DNA from 4 places in the Flammeovirga agarivorans genome. Region 4 is predicted to be linked to each of the others. Evidence: riboswitches for the same ligand, from Rfam matches in the RefSeq annotation. Region 4 holds a riboswitch; each other region holds the start of a gene.

Region 1 (4,526 bases), on a different contig from region 4:
CATTATAAAATGTATAATCATTATCAGCCATCTGATAAAGGCCTACTGTCTTATGCTTCCATTTATTATTACCATATTGAGCTTTAAAACCATAAAATTGTTGGTTGAAGCTTCCGTATGCTGTTTGTAATTCAAAATGATTTTCTCTCTCCCAATCCAATTGATCTTTAAGGATAATGGTACCACCTACTGCCCCAGAACCATATTGTGCAGAACTTGCTCCATACTGAAGGTCAATATTATCAAAATAGAAAGTATTAATGGTAGACATATCTGTTTGACCTAACGTCAAAGAATTTAAGTTAATGCCATTCCATACAATCGCAGTATTTTCTGGAGATGCACCACGAATAGAGATACTAGAAAGTTGCCCTGGAGCACCATATTCTCGAATATATACTGAAGCTTTATCTCTTAATAAAGTCGCTAGAGTACCTTCATTATAGAATTGCATTTCAGTACTGTCAAAGGTTTGGATATGTGCCCCTTGACTATAGTACTTCATTGATTTGGCAGTGATCTCAACTTCTTTTAATTCTCGATCAGGAAGCTGATACTCTTGACCTACACAATAAGTGGAGATAAAGAATAAAACGGCCATTAGACCTTTTAATCTCATGATTAATTAATTTTTTGAAAGAAGTATAATTCGTGATCGGGAAGAAGTTCCGGATGGAAAATCTTAATAAGGTCAGCTAAAATGATTTCTGGGTGTAAAATTCCTGTACCCCAATAATCATTGGCTGCTTTATTCATTTTATTATTGTTGTTGTAGATTCCTCCGTTGGTAAATGCATCAAATTCAGCATACCTCTTGTCAACGCCTTTTAACTCTTCCAAGGAATTGATCATACCAACGTTAATCCAATACTTTGCATCTTTTCCTTTTGCATAAACGCCTTCTAAGTCGAATTGTAAACTACCTTTTTGATCATTGTCGAACCAAGGATAATCTACATGAACATCATGAAAAGCTTTAGCCAAATAAGAGGCTCCACCAGGTACAGACCAAAGGCCTTTGTACGGTAAACCACTAATCACTTTCGGAGAAGATTTTGCCTGAGTAGCTAGATGTTTATATTCGTTGTATTGCTTTGTAATGCTTTCAAACAAAGCATTTGCTTCGGCTTCCTTGTTAAGAAGAGCACCAAAAACCTTAATCCATTCGGCTCTTCCCAATAAGTCACTTTCTTGCCAATCTGTATTGGCTAAGATAGGAATGCCTGCTTTTTGAATAACAGGGAATGAATTAGAAGAGGTTGAACTGCTTCCTACAACCATAACCAAGTCAGCATCACTTAAGATTACTTTTTCAGCATTTCCTTCCATATCATAACCAACAGAAATAATACGACCTTCTTCCATACGGTCAATAATGTCTTGGCTATACATATAGGTTTTATCAACATACCCCCTAATAGCATCAATACTTCCAAGTTCTTCCATCATAGAAGTTTGAGCGGTGGTCGTTGTAATTACATTTTTTACTGGAATTGAAATAACTTGATGGCCTTTGTATTGATCAGGAAGAGAATTCCCTTTTGGTAATAATACAAATGTCTCTTGACCGTCGTTAAAAGGATTGATGAAGTGTAATAATTTAAGATTGTCCTTATACTCTAACTTAAAAGTTTTAGCATGTAACACTTCCGATTTTACTGAGCCAATATTTTGCTCTTGATTCTCTTTCTGAGACGTTTGTTTGTTTTCCTTCTGCTGACATCCAAAAAATAGGATGAGGAAAGAAAGGACTATAGTATATAGTGACTTGTTTAGCTGCATTCCTTTTTACTTTACACCCGAAGAATATTTCCAAACAAAAGATATCCTGACTTTCCTTTTAGATGAGCCTTCCCGAGTGTACTCAGTGGCATTTTCATCAACCCTTACAGGTAGGATTACAGTAGCGGGGACTGTTTTGGATTCTCACCAAATTCCCTTTCGTTTGATGCAAATATGATAGATGATTATTTACAATACAACTAAAAAGATTATTTATGAAGCATGACTGTGATCATTAAAAATCATTTGCAAATCCATTATCAGTAGCAGTTTTGTCAAGAAATACTATTATTCAAAAGACAAACTAGTTGATTCTTGCAACTGTTATCCCGGTGTTCAATTTGCTATTTTTTAACCACTCTGCTAAAGGTTTTTTTGTGATTTCAACTTCCCCTCCAGATTGTGAGGCATGTAATAAATGTATACGGTGGTCTTCCAATCTTACTGCAAAACCGACATGAGAGACATCTAAACCATCTACTTTACAAACCAAAGCAATAATATCTCCAGGTTCTATTTTACTTTCTATCTCAGCTATTTCTTTAATATATATTTGAGAGAGTGGCTTTGTATTTATTTGATCTTCAATTTTCTTGACCTCTACTAAAGCGGAATCATTACCAACTAACTGTTTGTACGCAGTGATATGAGTACTCATAAAGTTGATTTTCTTATCGTATACTGTTCCTCCGATTTTCTCCGTAACGTCAGTAACAATACCTTTTTTCTGATTATTTCTTACCCATTCTGTAAAATAATGTAATCGTGAAGGGTACCCATTTCGTCTCCCGTCTCTATATCTTAAATATTCTAAGATACTTGCATAATGATTGAGGTTTCTAAATTTTTCATTGTCCTCTCCAGAATACAATTTAGTTAAAGCAACTACAGATTCTACAAAGGTAGTACAATCAAAACCTAGATAATTAATGACTAAGTCTTCCCTCTTTTCATTTATTTCGAGGGTCTTTTCAAGATAGGGTTCACCTACAAATGTTTTGGCAATACTGATTGCCTTTTCATTCGAAGTAAGCCCTTGTAAAGGAAGTTGGTTTAATGTTGTGAGCTTATCTTCAAAAGCTTTTGTACTTGGAATTGTACAAACAAACTGTGCTTGGCAATAAAAAGTGATAAATAATAAGCTAATTATTGATAAGAATTGTCTTGACATATTTATTTTTTGCATTTTGCAGGAATGAAGCATTAACTTCAATAATGTTCTTGATATATAAACTTAGGCAATTCTTTGAAATTATCAGAACAATGGAACTTACCTTGCAATCAAACTATAAAAATATCAATAGAATGTTAAGAAAGTCTCTTGGATTTATGTTGTGTTTTTTACTGATAAATTTTACGTCAGTATTAGGACAAGAAATCAGTGAGCACCCTGAAAAAGATAAATATGTTGGTCAATTTAACGGGGATGGTCAACGTCATGGTATGGGAACATATACATGGGAAGATGGAACGGTTTATCAAGGAAAATGGAGAAATGACTTGATGGACGGTAGAGGAAGTTTAAAATTTGCGAATGGCAATAAGTACGAAGGGAACTTCTCTAAAGGACAACCATTTGGCGCCGGTGTATATAATTGGGCAAATGGTGATGTATATCAAGGAGGTTTTCTTGATGGAAAAATGCATGGTCGTGGTATATTAATTACTCGTTCAGGTGAAAGACACGAAGGTACTTGGATGTATAATCAAGTCAATGGAGAAGGCCAACACTGGTATGCTAACGGAGCACAATATATTGGTGAATGGAAAAACGGTAAACGCCATGGAAAAGGTATAATGCTTTATCCAAATGGAGATACAGAACAAGGTGAGTGGAGAGATGATGAGTACGTGCCATGTGACTGTTATAGAGAATCTGTATCTGTTGCCGAAGCATATAACGAATCAGAGGCAGTATTTGTCGGGAAAGTTTTTGAAATTGAAACAACTGATGAAGGGTATGATAGAGTAGGGATTATTGTTTCAGAATATTGGAAAGGTGCTTTATATCCGAAAAGAAAAGTATATATGCGCGCTGAGTATGGCTCATGTGACTTCGTCTACTTTGAAGATGAGGAATACCTAATTTATGCTCAACCTTATCAATTTGACAAATCGTTATATTACCCTACAAAATGTACGCGTTCAATGCGTACGAGCTTACCTTTAGCTTCAAGAGACATTGAAGAATTAAGAAAAATGTCTTGTGAAATTAAAGAAAACGACGATCGTAAAGTAGCTTTTGATTTCACAGATGACCCTGTTTGTGGTTGTGATGGAGAGGATTACAAAAATCCATATCAAGCTTATAAAGCAGGGGTGGCACATTGGTACGCCGGAACCTGTGAGGAAAAGAAAAAGCGTGATGAAGAAATTAGAAGAGCCAAGTATAAAATCAAGGACGAAATAAAAGAAGAAAAGAAAGAAATTGAGAAAGAAACTCAGCAGATGTATAATTATGTTGAAGAGGATTAATTCCTTTCTGATTTATTTCTAAAAAAAGATGCTTATCTTAGGGTAGGCATCTTTTTTTGCTTACAAATAATATCAATAACCAAAAAATCTAATTAAATGGGCCTGTTTAATACTTTAATGGGTAATGTTTCCAATGCTAATATTGAAGACGTTCAAGAAAAGTTTGGTTTCGTTTTATCATCAGACGAACAATTTGTAAAAGCTTATCAATTAGTTAGAGATCAATGGATCTTTACCAACAAAAGACTTTTAATTGTCGATAAGCAAGG
Region 2 (4,526 bases), on a different contig from region 4:
GAACTTAAAAGCATCCACTTCAGTTGTTCATCCTTAATAATTCCTTAGTTTTGTACCCATAAACTTCAAAAATTAATGATTTATGGGTGCAATAATGAATTTTGCTATTTTTCCAATAGACAAAGGTGATCATATTGGAGAATACGTTTCTAAAGTAGTACAACATATTAAAGACTCTGGTCTTACATATCAGTTTTCTCCTATGGGGACGGTAATCGAAGCTGAAACGGTTACTGAATTATTAAAGGTAGTAGACGATGCTTATAAGATTATGGATCCCATCTCTGACCGTATTTATTGTGTAATGAACATGGATTACAATAAAAATAAATCAGGGATGATTAAGGCAAAAACAGAATCTATTGAGAAAAGAATAGGTAAAGTTTAGGCTGAAATAAGAGAAGAGAACATTGGATGTTCTCTTTTTTTATTGAAAACATTTCCGAGCATAGGTAGTTAATTCTCTGTAACACTTATGTAGACCATGAAAAATTATCTAATAATAGGAGGGGCATCCGGAATAGGAGAAGCATTAGTAAAAACACTTGCAGAAAGTGGAAATAGAGTATTTGCAACTTATAATAAGACAATGCCTACGTTTGAGAACGAAAATACACATTACCAACAGTATGATGTACTTTCGGAGACCAATAACTTTGATCAGCTTCCAGATGAACTAAATGGAGTAGCATATTGTCCTGGTAGTATAAACCTGATGCCTTTTACAAGATTAACACCTCAAAGTTTTATTGATGATTTTCAGCTTCAAGTCAACGGAGCCGTAAAGGTTTTACAAGCAGTGATCAATAAACTGAGAAAATCACAAGGGAGCATTGTATTGTACTCAACAGTTGCAGTGCAGACAGGTTTTAAGTTTCATACTCAAGTAGCTGCATCAAAAGGTGCGATAGAAGGGTTAACAAAAGCATTGGCAGCAGAATATGCTCCAAAAGTTAGAGTAAATGCAATAGCACCATCATTAACCGATACTCCTTTGGCATCAAAATTACTTAGTGATGAATCAAAGAAGGAAGCGAATGCCAGTACTCACCCATTAAAGAGAATTGGTGAGGCTGAAGATATTGCAAGATTATCTGCTTTTCTTTTATCGGATCAATCCTCTTGGATGACAGGACAAATCTTGCATGTGGATGGAGGTATATCAACACTTAAATTATAATCATCATGTTTGGACTATTTAAAAAGAAATCACCCAAAGAAAAACTAGAAGCGAAATACAAGAAGCTTTTGGAAGAATCACATCGTTTGTCGCATACAGATCGAAAAGCTAGCGATCTTAAAATGTACGAAGCGAACGAAGTGCTAAAAGAATTAGAAAAATTATAAGCGGTTTAAATATCGTATTATGTTAAGGTTTGTGGTTATTAGATACCGCAAACCTTTTTTTAATATTATTTACTAATAAGATTAAATAATGATCAACATCACTTTCAATTAAATTAAACCACACCACTTTTGTTTCGCATTGGTTCCGCAAGGAATAACAGGGAATCTAGTGAAAATCTAGAACTGTACCCGCAACTGTAAAAGTTCAAAAAGTCATTTTTCAATAGGCCATTGTAATATACGAGAAGGCGAAAAGTGAGAACTAAGTCAGGAGACCTACCAAGCATTTATTTTTTAGACAAAACTTCGGGAATAAAGTTTGAAAAATTTCATGGTACCACTTGGTAGATCCCCTCTATCGAAGAAATATAAGCTTACCTAGAGTTTTGTCACCTAATTTTTATTATTAAAAGCAAAGTGATGAACAAACAATTTACAAGACAATCATTCTATTTCGTAATACTCTTATTATTTGGACTATTCAGTTGTGATAAAGAAGAGGCATCAATCACTGCATATACTGTTGATTTTGATTGTAATGGTGGTACAAAAATAGAAAGCCAAGAAGTTTTAGCGGGCGAAAAGGTGACTACGCCAACGGATCCTACGAAAGAGGGTCACGAATTTTTATATTGGACGAAAAATGATCAAGAATACGATTTTTCAAAAGAAGTAGTTGATGATTTTACATTAACGGCGTTATGGGAAGAAATCGAAGTCACTTATCAAGTCACATATAAATTTGACAATGGACAAGAAGATAGTGTAGCTACTGTCATCGAAAATAATCTATTAGAAGCTCCTCAAATCCCACTAAAAGAAGGGTTTATCTTTAAATTCTGGTCTGAAGATGGTGCTGAATTTAAATTTGGAGAGGCTGTAACTTCTAATATTGAACTGACGGCAATTTATGAAGAAGTCATTGATCAGTATGTTGTTTCCTTTGACCCAAATAATGGTGAGCAAATGACATTAGTAACGGTCGATGAAGATACTGAAGTAACTGAACCTGAAAATCCACAAAAGGAAGATTATGAGTTTCTAGGATGGTTTTTAAATGATGAACTTTATGATTTTACTTCAAAAGTTAATGGTGATATTACTTTAATAGCAAAGTGGAAAATCGTAGCAGGAGAAACTACATTTGAATATGCGACCATTTCAAGAGATGATTTTAATAGTTTAAGTAACGGGGATCATATTATGGTAAAAGCTCAACTCAATTACCTATCTAGAGGTTGGGCTTGGGGTACTGAGGTTTACCTTGTTGATAATAAAGAAAATAGCTCAAAAGACTTATATAGCCATTCAAACTACGGAATGTTCACTTTCCCATTATCAGTAGCAAGCGATGACCCAATGATGGGCGGTACTTATGTATTTAATCTAGTAAAAGATGTTTACATGTCATCACCTCAATTAGGTTTTGGATATATGCGAAATGAGGAATTTGATGAAACGGGAACTCCTGCTTATGATGGTGGAAAATGGAATGCACCTATGCGTTACGGAATCGAGTTTTTCGATGAAATTATTAGAGGTAACGTTAGAGAAGTGAATTATTCTGCTGAAAAAGGTTTATCAGTAGTTGTTGGTACTGAGGAAGTAATGATTAAAAAGAGAGTGGAGGATGGCCAAGGGAATATCACATACGAGAATTTATCCGAAAGTGATACATCTTTATTTGACGACCATCTAGAACAGAATAGATATATCTACACTATCCAAGTAGAAGGTGAAACAGTTTCTGTTTTAAACAAAGATACATTGCAAGTTTACGCTTCAATCTTACCCTAAACACTAACTAAGAGGGAATACGTAAAAGTATTCCCTCCAAACGATTCTAATTATGAAAAATATTTTAAAAATACTTCCAGTAATACTCATTTTTGGGTGTGATAATTCAGAGATTGAAGACACAAGCTATAAACATATTGATAATCCAGATGCACAACCTTATATCTCAGAGGTAATAGATTTCAAACCTGCTCCCGGTCAGTTTATGAATAAGGTAGAAAATGATTTTGAAGCAGCAGAAAACATTGTAGGTAATACAGATCAATTTATCTCATTAGGTGCATTTGGAGGAGAGGTAACCTTTAAATTTGATCACTCGATCCTTAATAAGGACGGAAATGATATAGCCATTTATGCTAACTCGTTTGAAAACTCCAGTGAACCTGGAATTGTTATGGTATGTCAAGATTTGAATCACAATGGCTACCCTGATGATAATGAGCCTTGGTACGAACTGAAAGGATCAGAATATAATGCATCAACGACAAAGCATAATGTGAGTATCACTTACTACAGACCTACGGAAAATGATCATATTATTCCATATAAAATGGAATGGAATGGAGAAGAGCAAACAGGTGAGTTCGATTTGACAGCAATAATTCCTTATCATGATCAACCTATGTTTCCAACATGTTATTTAACAGATGAGATTACATTTTCGGGAACATTATTAGCCTCTAATGTGATAAAAGAAGGGGACATATATTATAATCCTAAATACGAATGGGGATATTGTGATAATGCAGGATATGAAAATGAAGGAATACTAAGAAGTGCAGATGTATTTGATATTTCTAATGCAGTTGATGATAATGGACAAGCTGTTCATTTGATCGCAATTGATTTTGTAAAAGTGTATACAGCAACTTTTGATAATTCGGGTTGGTTGGGAGAAAGATCAACAGAAGTATTTAAAGCCGCAGATATTTCTTTACTAAGTGATGAAGAGTAAGCTTTTCTTGTGTGGCCTCTTTCTATTCTTTACTTCTTCTACCTTTTCTCAAACATTTGATACAGCAAGAGTCTTAAATGAAGTAGAAGTAATTGGACAAAGAGTTACAGAGAGAATTAGTTTTAAGTCAACCACCATAAATAAAGAAAGAATACAGGAAAATCTCTCTGCATCTTTAGGGGAGTTGTTGACTTTAAATACTCCCATTTTCATTAAAAGTTATGGTGCTGGTGGAACTGCAACACCGTCTTTCAGAGGAACAGGAGCTAGCCATACCAAAGTATATTGGAATGGGATCAACTTAAATTCACCAATGCTAGGTCAAGTAGACTTATCCTTATTTCCTGTGGCATTTACAGATGAAGTAACGGTAAACTATGGAGGGTCGAGTTTATTGTATGGTACAGGAGGTTTGGGTGGTGGTATC
Region 3 (4,526 bases), on a different contig from region 4:
GTTCAATCCTTTTTCTTCTAACAACTCTTCTAACTGCTTATTTTTTCTTGAGAATACACCTTTAGCAGAGTCCATTACATAATAGTTACTTGCCATTGGCTCAATACCAGTAGAGTATCCACCAGCAATCAAAGCATTAGAAGTTGTAGGAGCAATAGTTAACAATGTAGAGTTTCTTCTACCTGTATCCATCATTACCTTAGGCTCACCATAAGCGTTCGCTAACTTTTCTGAAGCTCTGATAGATTGCTCTTTAATTTGTTTGAAGATAATTCTTGTCCAAGAATCAGCCGCAATACCAGCAAAAGGAATTTTCTTCTTTTGTAAGAAGCTATGCCATCCTAAAACACCCAGACCTAAAGCTCTATGGTTTTTAGCAAAGTTCACAGCTCTTTGCATATGATCAATACCTTTGGCTTTATCAATAAACTCTTCCATTACTGCATCTAAGAAGAAAGTAGCTGTCTCAACTAAGTCAGTATCTTTCCACTCATCATAACGCACTAAGTTTAATGATGACAAACAACAAACGAATGATTCTTCTTCATTAGAAGGAAGCATAATCTCAGAACAAAGGTTAGAGGCTTTGATTTCCATCCCTTGATCTTTGTACCATCTTGGACGTTGATTGTTCGCGTTATCTTTATATAAGACATAAGGAATGCCTTTTTCAATTCTCGATTTGATCACTTTTGCCCAAACCTCACGGCTACGTCTGTCTCCTTCTCTTACCTTTTGAATAAAGTTATCAGAAACAGTTACACCCATGAAGATGTTTTGAATTGTCTTTCCAACATCTTTAATAGTTAGAAATTCGTCGATATCTTCATGCTCAACGTCAAGGTAAGCAGCAAGCATACCTCTTCTTGTACTTCCTTGGTTTGTACCGTTGATTACTGAATCAAACATTTCCAAGAAAGGGTATACACCGTTAGAAGTACCATTATTTGTAATTTCAGCACCTCTAGGACGTACATCAGACATATTGATAGAAGTACCTCCACCAATTTTCGACATCATCATTACTTCTGCTAAAGTAGAACCGATACCAGCAATACTATCAGGCACATAACTACCAAAACAACTGATTGGTAATCCTCTTTCTGTACCCATATTTGACCATACAGGTGAAGCAGGACATAAATAGTTATTCCAAATAGCGTCAAAGAATCTTTTTTCGAAATCGGGTCTTTTTAATCGAGTTGCAGCAGCTTTAGCAATTCTTGTTACAGCATCTCTTACAGTTTCACCTTCTAATAGGTAACCGTTATTTAAAGTTTGCAATCCTTCATGAGTCATCCATTTTGGGCTTGCTTCCAAATTAGATGCTTCAGCAGTTAAAGTAATTTCAGACATAATTAAGAACTGAGGGTGTGTAGTGGTGTTTAGAAAGAAATTGAAATTACAAGGGAGAATAGCAGCTCCCTTGTATTGTAGTATTTTTGCTTAGAATAAATCGTCAGCGGTAACTGACTGAGTTTTCTTTGTATATTCTGTTGGACGTACGGCAAAGAAATCATCATGAGCAAGGCCGAATACTTCCTCATCAAACCATTGCATTTCTTTAAGTACTTCTTTGTCTACTTCGAAAGTTGGCTTTAAACCAATTTCTGATAAACTCTTATTTAAACGATCTCTCATGAAATGTACCAAGTGATTGATTGGTAAGAAATCAAACTCCCCATTTTCAAAGATGCCTGTAAGTAACCTTACTTCAACATCATGAGAAATCTTAGCCGCTTCATAAATACGGTTTTGTAATTCTTCAGTATTCAACTCAGGGTATTCAGCAATCATTGAGTTGTATAACCACATACCCGCTCTTGCATGTGAGTTTTCATCTTTCGCAGACCACTTAATGATATTACCAATACCTTTTAATTGGTTCTTGAATTTTTTGAATGAAAGAAGAATAGCAAACTGAGAGAATAAGTTTACATTTTCAGTGAAACAAGAGAAAATAGCAATCGACTGAAGTAAATCTTCTGGTTTTGCATTTCCTTGTGCATCAACTGTCACTTGTGATAACATTTCAAGACGTTCCATAGCTGTTTCATCTTCTAGGAATGCCTCAAAATTATCCAAATCTAACAATTCGTTTAAACGAGCGTACGCTGATGCATGTCTAGCTTCATTTTCTGCAAAAGTGATCGCCATTGCTTTAATCTCCGGTTTAGGAATAAATTGTCCGATCACACCCCAGAAATCATCCTGAACGTTTGTTTCTGTTTGTGCAAATGTCTTTAAAATATTACCAATAACATCACGCTCATGATCACTTAAGTTTGTTTTGAATTGCTGAATATCAGCATCAAAATTCACTTCTGAGTGAATCCAAAAAGTCTGATGAATTGCATCAATGAACTCTTGTGCTTTTGGGTATTCAAAAGGTTTGTAAGCTACACGTTTATCTAGTAAACTCATTGTTATATTTAAAGTTTTTAATGTAAACAACACTGACAACTAATTTGTTGCCGCACATTTGACGTTTGCTAATTTTACTTTACAAGACTCTTTGACTAAAACTTTGAAAAAATCCAAAGAAGATAGATCAACGATTTGCTCTCCCTTATCCCGAAGGAGGTAAATTAAGCACACGATGGCAGGTCTTCTGGCTCGTTTTCAAGTGATGAAATTCTCCCTTCCCATACCCAAAAGATATAGTGGTTAAAAATTGAACTCATCTAAAAACTTACAGCTGCGGGAACAGCATAGGAATTACACCTATTTCCCTTTTCACTGAAGCATTCTCAACTTCACTTCAGCACCTTCGTTTTAACAAATAAATAGCCTTTTCGTGATTATTGCAAACATTTTTGATGGTAATTTTATAAAAAAAAATATTCTCAATTTTATCATTTTTTACTTGACTGAATCAAAAATTAGCGCTAATAAGAAGAGAGCTAACTATCTATTAATAATTGTACTATTCTAATATTTCAAAAAGTAACACCTGTCCCAATCAATGAAACATTTTTTGTATTACTTGTTCAAAAAAAAATATAATATATAACACAATAAATCAGGATTTGTTTTCAGAGATCACATAACGACTATATACAAAATTAAATTTGGATTGTATCATGAAAAAAAAGCTCATTTTTAATAAAAGATTTTTTTTCATGATTCACCTTTTATTAAAAATGAGCTTAATGACTGTTTGTAAATTTCAAACAAACAGAGTTATTGTCTTGATTTTTTATTCAAAAAATAATAATGATGTCATCTTAAAAAGCTTCACCAAAAGTTAGATAAATTCCGGAGCTTCCATCAGGGCCAATTCCATAGTCCGCTCTTAGTGATGCTTTATCTTCTTCATTAATCAGTAACCTTACACCAACACCTCCCGAAAGTTTAGTTTCTGAAAAATTAAAATCACTGCTATTTTCATAAACGTTAGCAGTTGCAACAAAGGCTGTCATTCCTAATCTCCAGAACATGTGCTGCCTTACTTCTGCTTGAAAGGCGATCATATTATTATCTCTATATCTACCTTCATAGACACCTCTCATCATATTCAAACCTCCCATAAGTGCCATTTCTCTAAAAGGAACATCACCATATGTTGAGTTGTAAATACCCTGAAAAGCTAATACTGTTTTTCCTTCCTTCTCTCTACTCACATCAAAGTACTTTCTTGCATCCAAGTAAATACGTTCGAATTTATAATCGCTTCCTAAAAAAGAGTTATAGGTTTCGATTTTAGCTTCAATATAATGCCCGCCAGAAGGTGTCAATACAAGGTCTCTTGTGTCCCATTTGTACACAAATCCTAATCCTGAAAGTGAACCACCTGCAGACCCAGGTATTTCAGAGACATCACCATAACTTCCATCCTCTCTTGGTCCAACACTTATATCCCAAAAATTAGCGTATCTGTATTGAAGACCAAAAAACATCTTGTCTCTAATTTTTTTCAGAAACTGTTGTCTAAAATCAACTTTAGTCCAATCCATCAACTGTTCATTGCTATTCGGAGTGTCCCCTCCAATACCGTAATATTTCTCTGGGTATTTAGCGTACTCCCATGTCCCTTCGAATAACCAGTTTTCATCTTTGGTAAAAATGGTATGCTCCAACTTCAACCTCATTTGGTTTTCTAAAGTATAGAAACCTATAAATGTTGCATTTGATGGTCTAGTAGCTAAAGTGGCATTGGGTGTTTTAAATTGAAACACACTTACTAGGCCAAACTCCCAACTTGTTTCTTGGGCATAAGCCGGGTAAGGAAAGGCGGTTATCTTCTTCTTATATAATGTATCTATTTCACTCGAAATTGAATCGTCTTGTGCTAAAATCGATGATGAAATAAATAGTGAAAATAAAATTAGTAGAAGTGATTTCGATGTTTGCATAAATATTAGTTCAGCGATAATATAAGATCGTAAATCTACTAATTTTCAGACACATTATAGGGTATTAATAAAGAAGTTTAAAATTATTGAATAGAATTGTCAAAAAAGGGAGAAAAATTGATTCCTTTAGAAAAAATTTAATCTCCCAACAGTATTAAAATGCTTCACCAT
Region 4 (4,526 bases):
AATGGAAAAAATAAGTTTTTTAAAGGAGCTTTATTAACGATTACTTTAGTGAGTTTATCATTTGTAGTTCCTTACTATGTACTAAGCTATATTGATGAGTTAAATACTATTGTATCAATACTTCTTAGTGTCATTTTATTGTTTTACTGTTTAGCCAATAAAACATTAGTAAAAGAAGGAATTGCAGTTTTTAATGTATTAGAAAAAGAAGGATTAGAGGCAGGGAGAAAAAGACTTTCTTGGATTGTAGGTAGAGATACTTCAGCATTAAATGAACAGCAAATTCGTACGGCTACCCTTGAAACAATGTCTGAAAACTTAAGTGATGGTGTAATTGCCCCCTTGTTCTATTTTACCATTTTAGGAGTTCCCGGAGCAATGGCCTATAAAATGATCAATACTTTTGATTCTATGATTGGCTATAAAAATGACCGCTATGAACAATTTGGGAAATTTGCAGCCAAACTAGATGATGTTGCGAATTATATTCCTGCCCGACTAACAGCTTTTTTTATGTTGATCGTTTCATTTCGGTTTGGAGGTTTGGCAACAGTTTTCACTGAAGGAAAAAAACATAGTAGTCCCAATGCGGGTTATCCGGAAGCCGCTTTAGCCTATATTCTAAAGGTGAGATTTGGTGGTCCTAATTTTTATGGAGGCAAATTGGTAGAGAAACCATATATCGGTACTAACCATAGATCTATTCAGCATCAAGAAATTTATAAAGTAGCAAATATCAACTATAGTACTAGTTGGTTTTTCGTTTTACTCATTGCTTTTTATCTCATTTTAATACAAGTCTACTAATGAGTATTTCTATCATCTCAGGAGCAGCAGGTACAGGAAAAACGACCTTGATTAATACGATTGAAAGGTCAGGTGTATTAACAATGCCCGAAGCCTCGCGTCAGGTGATAATAGATGAACAGAAGTATGGAAGGGAAGGAATGCCATGGAAAAACGTAGAGCGGTTTAGTGAACTAGTTTTTCAAAAAAAATTAGATCATTTAAGAGAATATTCCGAAGCAATTTTTTGTGATAGAAGTATTATTGATACCATTGCCTACCTTCGGTTTCAGGAGAAACCAGTTCCTGATTACTTAACATCGTTTCCTTTCCATCGATATTATAAAAAAGAGGTGTTTTTTGCACTTCCTTGGAAAGAAATATATACCAAAGATCCTCAAAGGCCAGAATCATTTTCTTATCAGCAGCAATTATCACCTGTTTTAGAGAAAACTTATCTGGATTATGGATTTGAGATAGTTTATTTACCATTTACATCAGTACAGAGCCGTTTAGACTTTGTTCTTAACAAGGTTTGCTTACCAACTAAAATTAAGTAAATTTGCCACTGCTGAAAAGGAGTTCCTAATGTTGGAATGAAAAGGGAATTTGGTGTGAATCCAAAACTGTACCCGCAGCTGTAAACTTTCGTTTTCTTTCGAAAACAATTTTGTTACAATGAGCCACTGTTAAGATAAATGGGAAGGAGTAACAGAAGAAAGCAAGTCAGAATACCTACTTTTTTTTGCAAACAAGAAAACAAACTTTCGGGAATAAAAGTTGTGACCTTCAATCTATTAGTACACTTTGTTAGTTTTACTAACTTGCTAACAATAAACAGATTGTCATTCTATTATCCCCAATTGTTGCTATTCATCAAACAATCTGAATCATGGGGAAAAACATTGCTGAGACTCAACAGATTTTTTTATTTTGTGATGGTGGATCTTGCCAAAAAGCAGGTTCTGAGGAAGTAGTACGAAATGTAAGAGCTTACCTTAGAAATAGCGGACAATGGGACAGTACTCATACGATCAAAACCAGATGTAATGGCCGGTGTGAGGATGCTCCAACATGTATTGTTCAACCCAACTATTGGTACAAAGATCTTACTCCACAAAAGGGCTTAGAAATTATTAAAAGCCATCTAGAACACCAAAAACCCGTTGAAGACTATTTACTCTATCAAGATGAATGGTCTGAGATAAAATCGGAGAAAGAAAGAGGTGCTTTTACTCCAAAACCATTTTCTATAAAGATGGACTCAGAACTTGGAGAATGCCGAATAACAAAAGGCTTTGCCTCTGATCAATATACCTATCCACTTTTTCTCTATTTATCGGAAAATAGTCCATATTCTACGCTTTCTCTTGCTAATCGAACATCATTTTCATTTAGTGAAATTAAAAATGTCAATTACAGTCAAAAGTATACTCTTGAACTAGAATTGGCAGAGGAAACGATAGAGTTGATTATCGCTCCAATTGATCAAAAAAATCAAGATTTAGTCAAAAAGAGAATTGCAGTAGTTGAATATTTTGAACAGTTGGACTCCTTAAAAAAAGGGATTCGACTAAAAAATAAATTTGGTGAAGAACTTGGGCTAATTTGGCTTGAAAACCATGCTTGGCAATACTGTTTAGAAGTACAATTAAAAGGAATAAAATTGGAAACAGTATGAAAAGAAAGGTGACTATTGTTGGAGTAGGTTGGTTAGGAAAACCATTAGCCAATTGTTTAAAAAATAGAGGGTTTGATGTGAGAGGTAGTGTTGCCTCAAAAGAAGAACTACTCGCTTTTGAACCTTCAGAACAAATTTCACTGATTAAAATAGAAGAAGATAAAATTCATGGATGCTGGAGTGATTTTATCAATTCATCTGATGTTTTAATTATTTGTTTTCCTCCTGCTGACCGGAGAGATCAAAATGGAGTGTATGTCAAACAAATTGAACAACTGATAAAACATACACCTGCTCATCAAAAAGTCATCTTTGTAAGTTCCACTTCTGTCTATCCAAATACCAATCAATCTATTCAAGAATCAGATCATTTTACTCCAGAAACTATTGGAGGAAAAAATATATATCAAGCAGAAAAAGTATTACGACAACATTTCGGAAAACAATTGACAGCTGTCCGAATGGCAGGTTTAATTGGAGGAGGACGTCATCCATCTCAGCTACTAAGGGAAAATAGGGTCTTGAAAAATCCAAATGTGCCAGTCAATGTTATCCATCAAACCGATGCGATAAATCTGATTGTAGAGGTGATTGATCAGGACCTTTTTGGGGAAGTGATTAACGGCTGTGCAGACCTTCATCCTATTCGAAGGGATTTATATACAAATGCTGCAGTAACCTTAGGGTTACCTCTACCCATTTTTAGAGACAGTAAGAGTTTTGCTTTTAAACTGATTGATAATAGTAAATCAAAGCGATTGTTATCCTTTGAATATATATATGATGATCCTCAAGCCTACTTCAATGAAGAGGTGAAAATATAAAAGACAATGAAAGAAGGAATATTATTATGTGGCCATGGGTCTAGAAGAAAAACGGGAACCGATGCTTTCAAAAAACTCGTCGCCTTGTTAAAAAATAGGTACGAAAATGAATATGAAGTAGACTATGGTTTTTTAGAGTTTAGCCACCCTTTATATGAGGCTGCAGTAGAACGGTTGTACGAAAAAGGAGTAAGGGTAATTTATGCATTACCTGTAATTCTTTTTGCGGGCTCACATGCTAAAAATGATATTCCTTATGAGATGAATACGATCCAATCGTATTATCCAGACCTTGAAATTAAGATGGGAACACACATCGGTGTAAGTTCTTATCTTTTGGATTTATCTAAAAAAAGAATCGAGGAGCAGGAAGCTTTACTACCACCAATTGACCGAAAAGAATGTGGGTTGATGGTAATTGGTAGAGGTACCACAGACCCAGATGCGAATTCTGATGTACACAAACTAGCTGCCATGCTTTGGGAAGGTATGGGGTTTGGTTTTACGACCGTTGGCTATAGTGGAACAGCTTACCCTACGACGGCAGAAGCCTTACCAATGTTTGAGAAATTAGGTATGAAACGAACCTATGTTATTCCTTTTTTCTTCTTTACGGGAGTACTGCTCGAAAGAATCTATGCCACTGTAGACGATTTTAATAAATCATCTACAACAGAGTATGTTAACACAGAAGCTTTTGGAGCAGATGAACTGATACTACAAGCTTTTGATGAGAGACTGGACCAAGCAAAAAATGGAGAAGCGAATATGAACTGCCAAATGTGTAAATACCGTAAGCAGATCATTGGCTTTGAAGAAGAAGAAGGAAAAGATCAAGTCGGACATCACTTAAATGTAAAAGGGATTCTTTTTGAAGAAGATGAAAAAGTGGATGAGAAAAAAGGAGTGATGAAAACCTTCAAAAATATACTTGGAATATAATGAGAAGAGGAAAAGTATATGGGATTTCACTAGGACCCGGCGATCCCGATTTGATCACAATGAAAGGGTACAAGTTACTTCAGTTTGTTGATAAAATTTATTATCCAGGGTCCATTTTTCAAGGTGGAAGAAAGAGTAGTTATTCTCTACAGATTATGGAGAACTATGATTTGCCACAAGATAAATTAGTGGGGTTCTATTTAGAAATGACAATTGATAGAGTACACGTACATCCTGTTTATGAAGAGACTTTTCAGAAAATAAAGAAAGATGTTTTGGAAGGATTGGATGTA

What was found. A riboswitch is a leader RNA that binds a small molecule or an ion and turns the genes downstream of it on or off. The one in region 4 is predicted to bind cobalamin.
Region 1: another riboswitch for cobalamin. It lies ahead of HGP29_RS12125 (ABC transporter substrate-binding protein); the one in region 4 lies ahead of HGP29_RS17355 ((2Fe-2S) ferredoxin domain-containing protein).
Region 2: another riboswitch for cobalamin. It lies ahead of HGP29_RS20845 (InlB B-repeat-containing protein); the one in region 4 lies ahead of HGP29_RS17355 ((2Fe-2S) ferredoxin domain-containing protein).
Region 3: another riboswitch for cobalamin. It lies ahead of HGP29_RS22035 (ribonucleotide-diphosphate reductase subunit beta); the one in region 4 lies ahead of HGP29_RS17355 ((2Fe-2S) ferredoxin domain-containing protein).

The regions. Positions count from the first base shown of each region.
Region 1 is NZ_JABAIL010000003.1:841,817-846,342, forward strand. It holds gene HGP29_RS12120 (TonB-dependent receptor plug domain-containing protein) at 1-619, opposite strand, end outside; gene HGP29_RS12125 (ABC transporter substrate-binding protein) at 622-1,782, opposite strand; cobalamin riboswitch at 1,802-1,987, opposite strand; gene HGP29_RS12130 (N-acetylmuramoyl-L-alanine amidase-like domain-containing protein) at 2,087-2,953, opposite strand; gene HGP29_RS12135 (MORN repeat-containing protein) at 3,046-4,257, shown strand; gene HGP29_RS12140 (PH domain-containing protein) at 4,354-4,526, shown strand, end outside.
Region 2 is NZ_JABAIL010000007.1:191,427-195,952, forward strand. It holds gene HGP29_RS20825 (hypothetical protein) at 1-37, shown strand, start outside; gene HGP29_RS20830 (thiamine-binding protein) at 83-388, shown strand; gene HGP29_RS20835 (SDR family NAD(P)-dependent oxidoreductase) at 485-1,180, shown strand; gene HGP29_RS20840 (Lacal_2735 family protein) at 1,186-1,347, shown strand; cobalamin riboswitch at 1,471-1,645, shown strand; gene HGP29_RS20845 (InlB B-repeat-containing protein) at 1,768-3,144, shown strand; gene HGP29_RS20850 (PKD domain-containing protein) at 3,197-4,099, shown strand; gene HGP29_RS20855 (TonB-dependent receptor plug domain-containing protein) at 4,089-4,526, shown strand, end outside.
Region 3 is NZ_JABAIL010000008.1:165,972-170,497, reverse strand. It holds gene HGP29_RS22040 (ribonucleoside-diphosphate reductase subunit alpha) at 1-1,356, opposite strand, end outside; gene HGP29_RS22035 (ribonucleotide-diphosphate reductase subunit beta) at 1,447-2,424, opposite strand; cobalamin riboswitch at 2,585-2,787, opposite strand; gene HGP29_RS22030 (BamA/TamA family outer membrane protein) at 3,228-4,355, opposite strand; gene HGP29_RS22025 (BamA/TamA family outer membrane protein) at 4,510-4,526, opposite strand, start outside.
Region 4 is NZ_JABAIL010000005.1:298,533-303,058, forward strand. It holds gene cbiB (adenosylcobinamide-phosphate synthase CbiB) at 1-807, shown strand, start outside; gene HGP29_RS17350 (AAA family ATPase) at 807-1,346, shown strand; cobalamin riboswitch at 1,348-1,543, shown strand; gene HGP29_RS17355 ((2Fe-2S) ferredoxin domain-containing protein) at 1,679-2,467, shown strand; gene HGP29_RS17360 (Rossmann-fold NAD(P)-binding domain-containing protein) at 2,464-3,291, shown strand; gene HGP29_RS17365 (sirohydrochlorin chelatase) at 3,298-4,233, shown strand; gene cobI (precorrin-2 C(20)-methyltransferase) at 4,233-4,526, shown strand, end outside.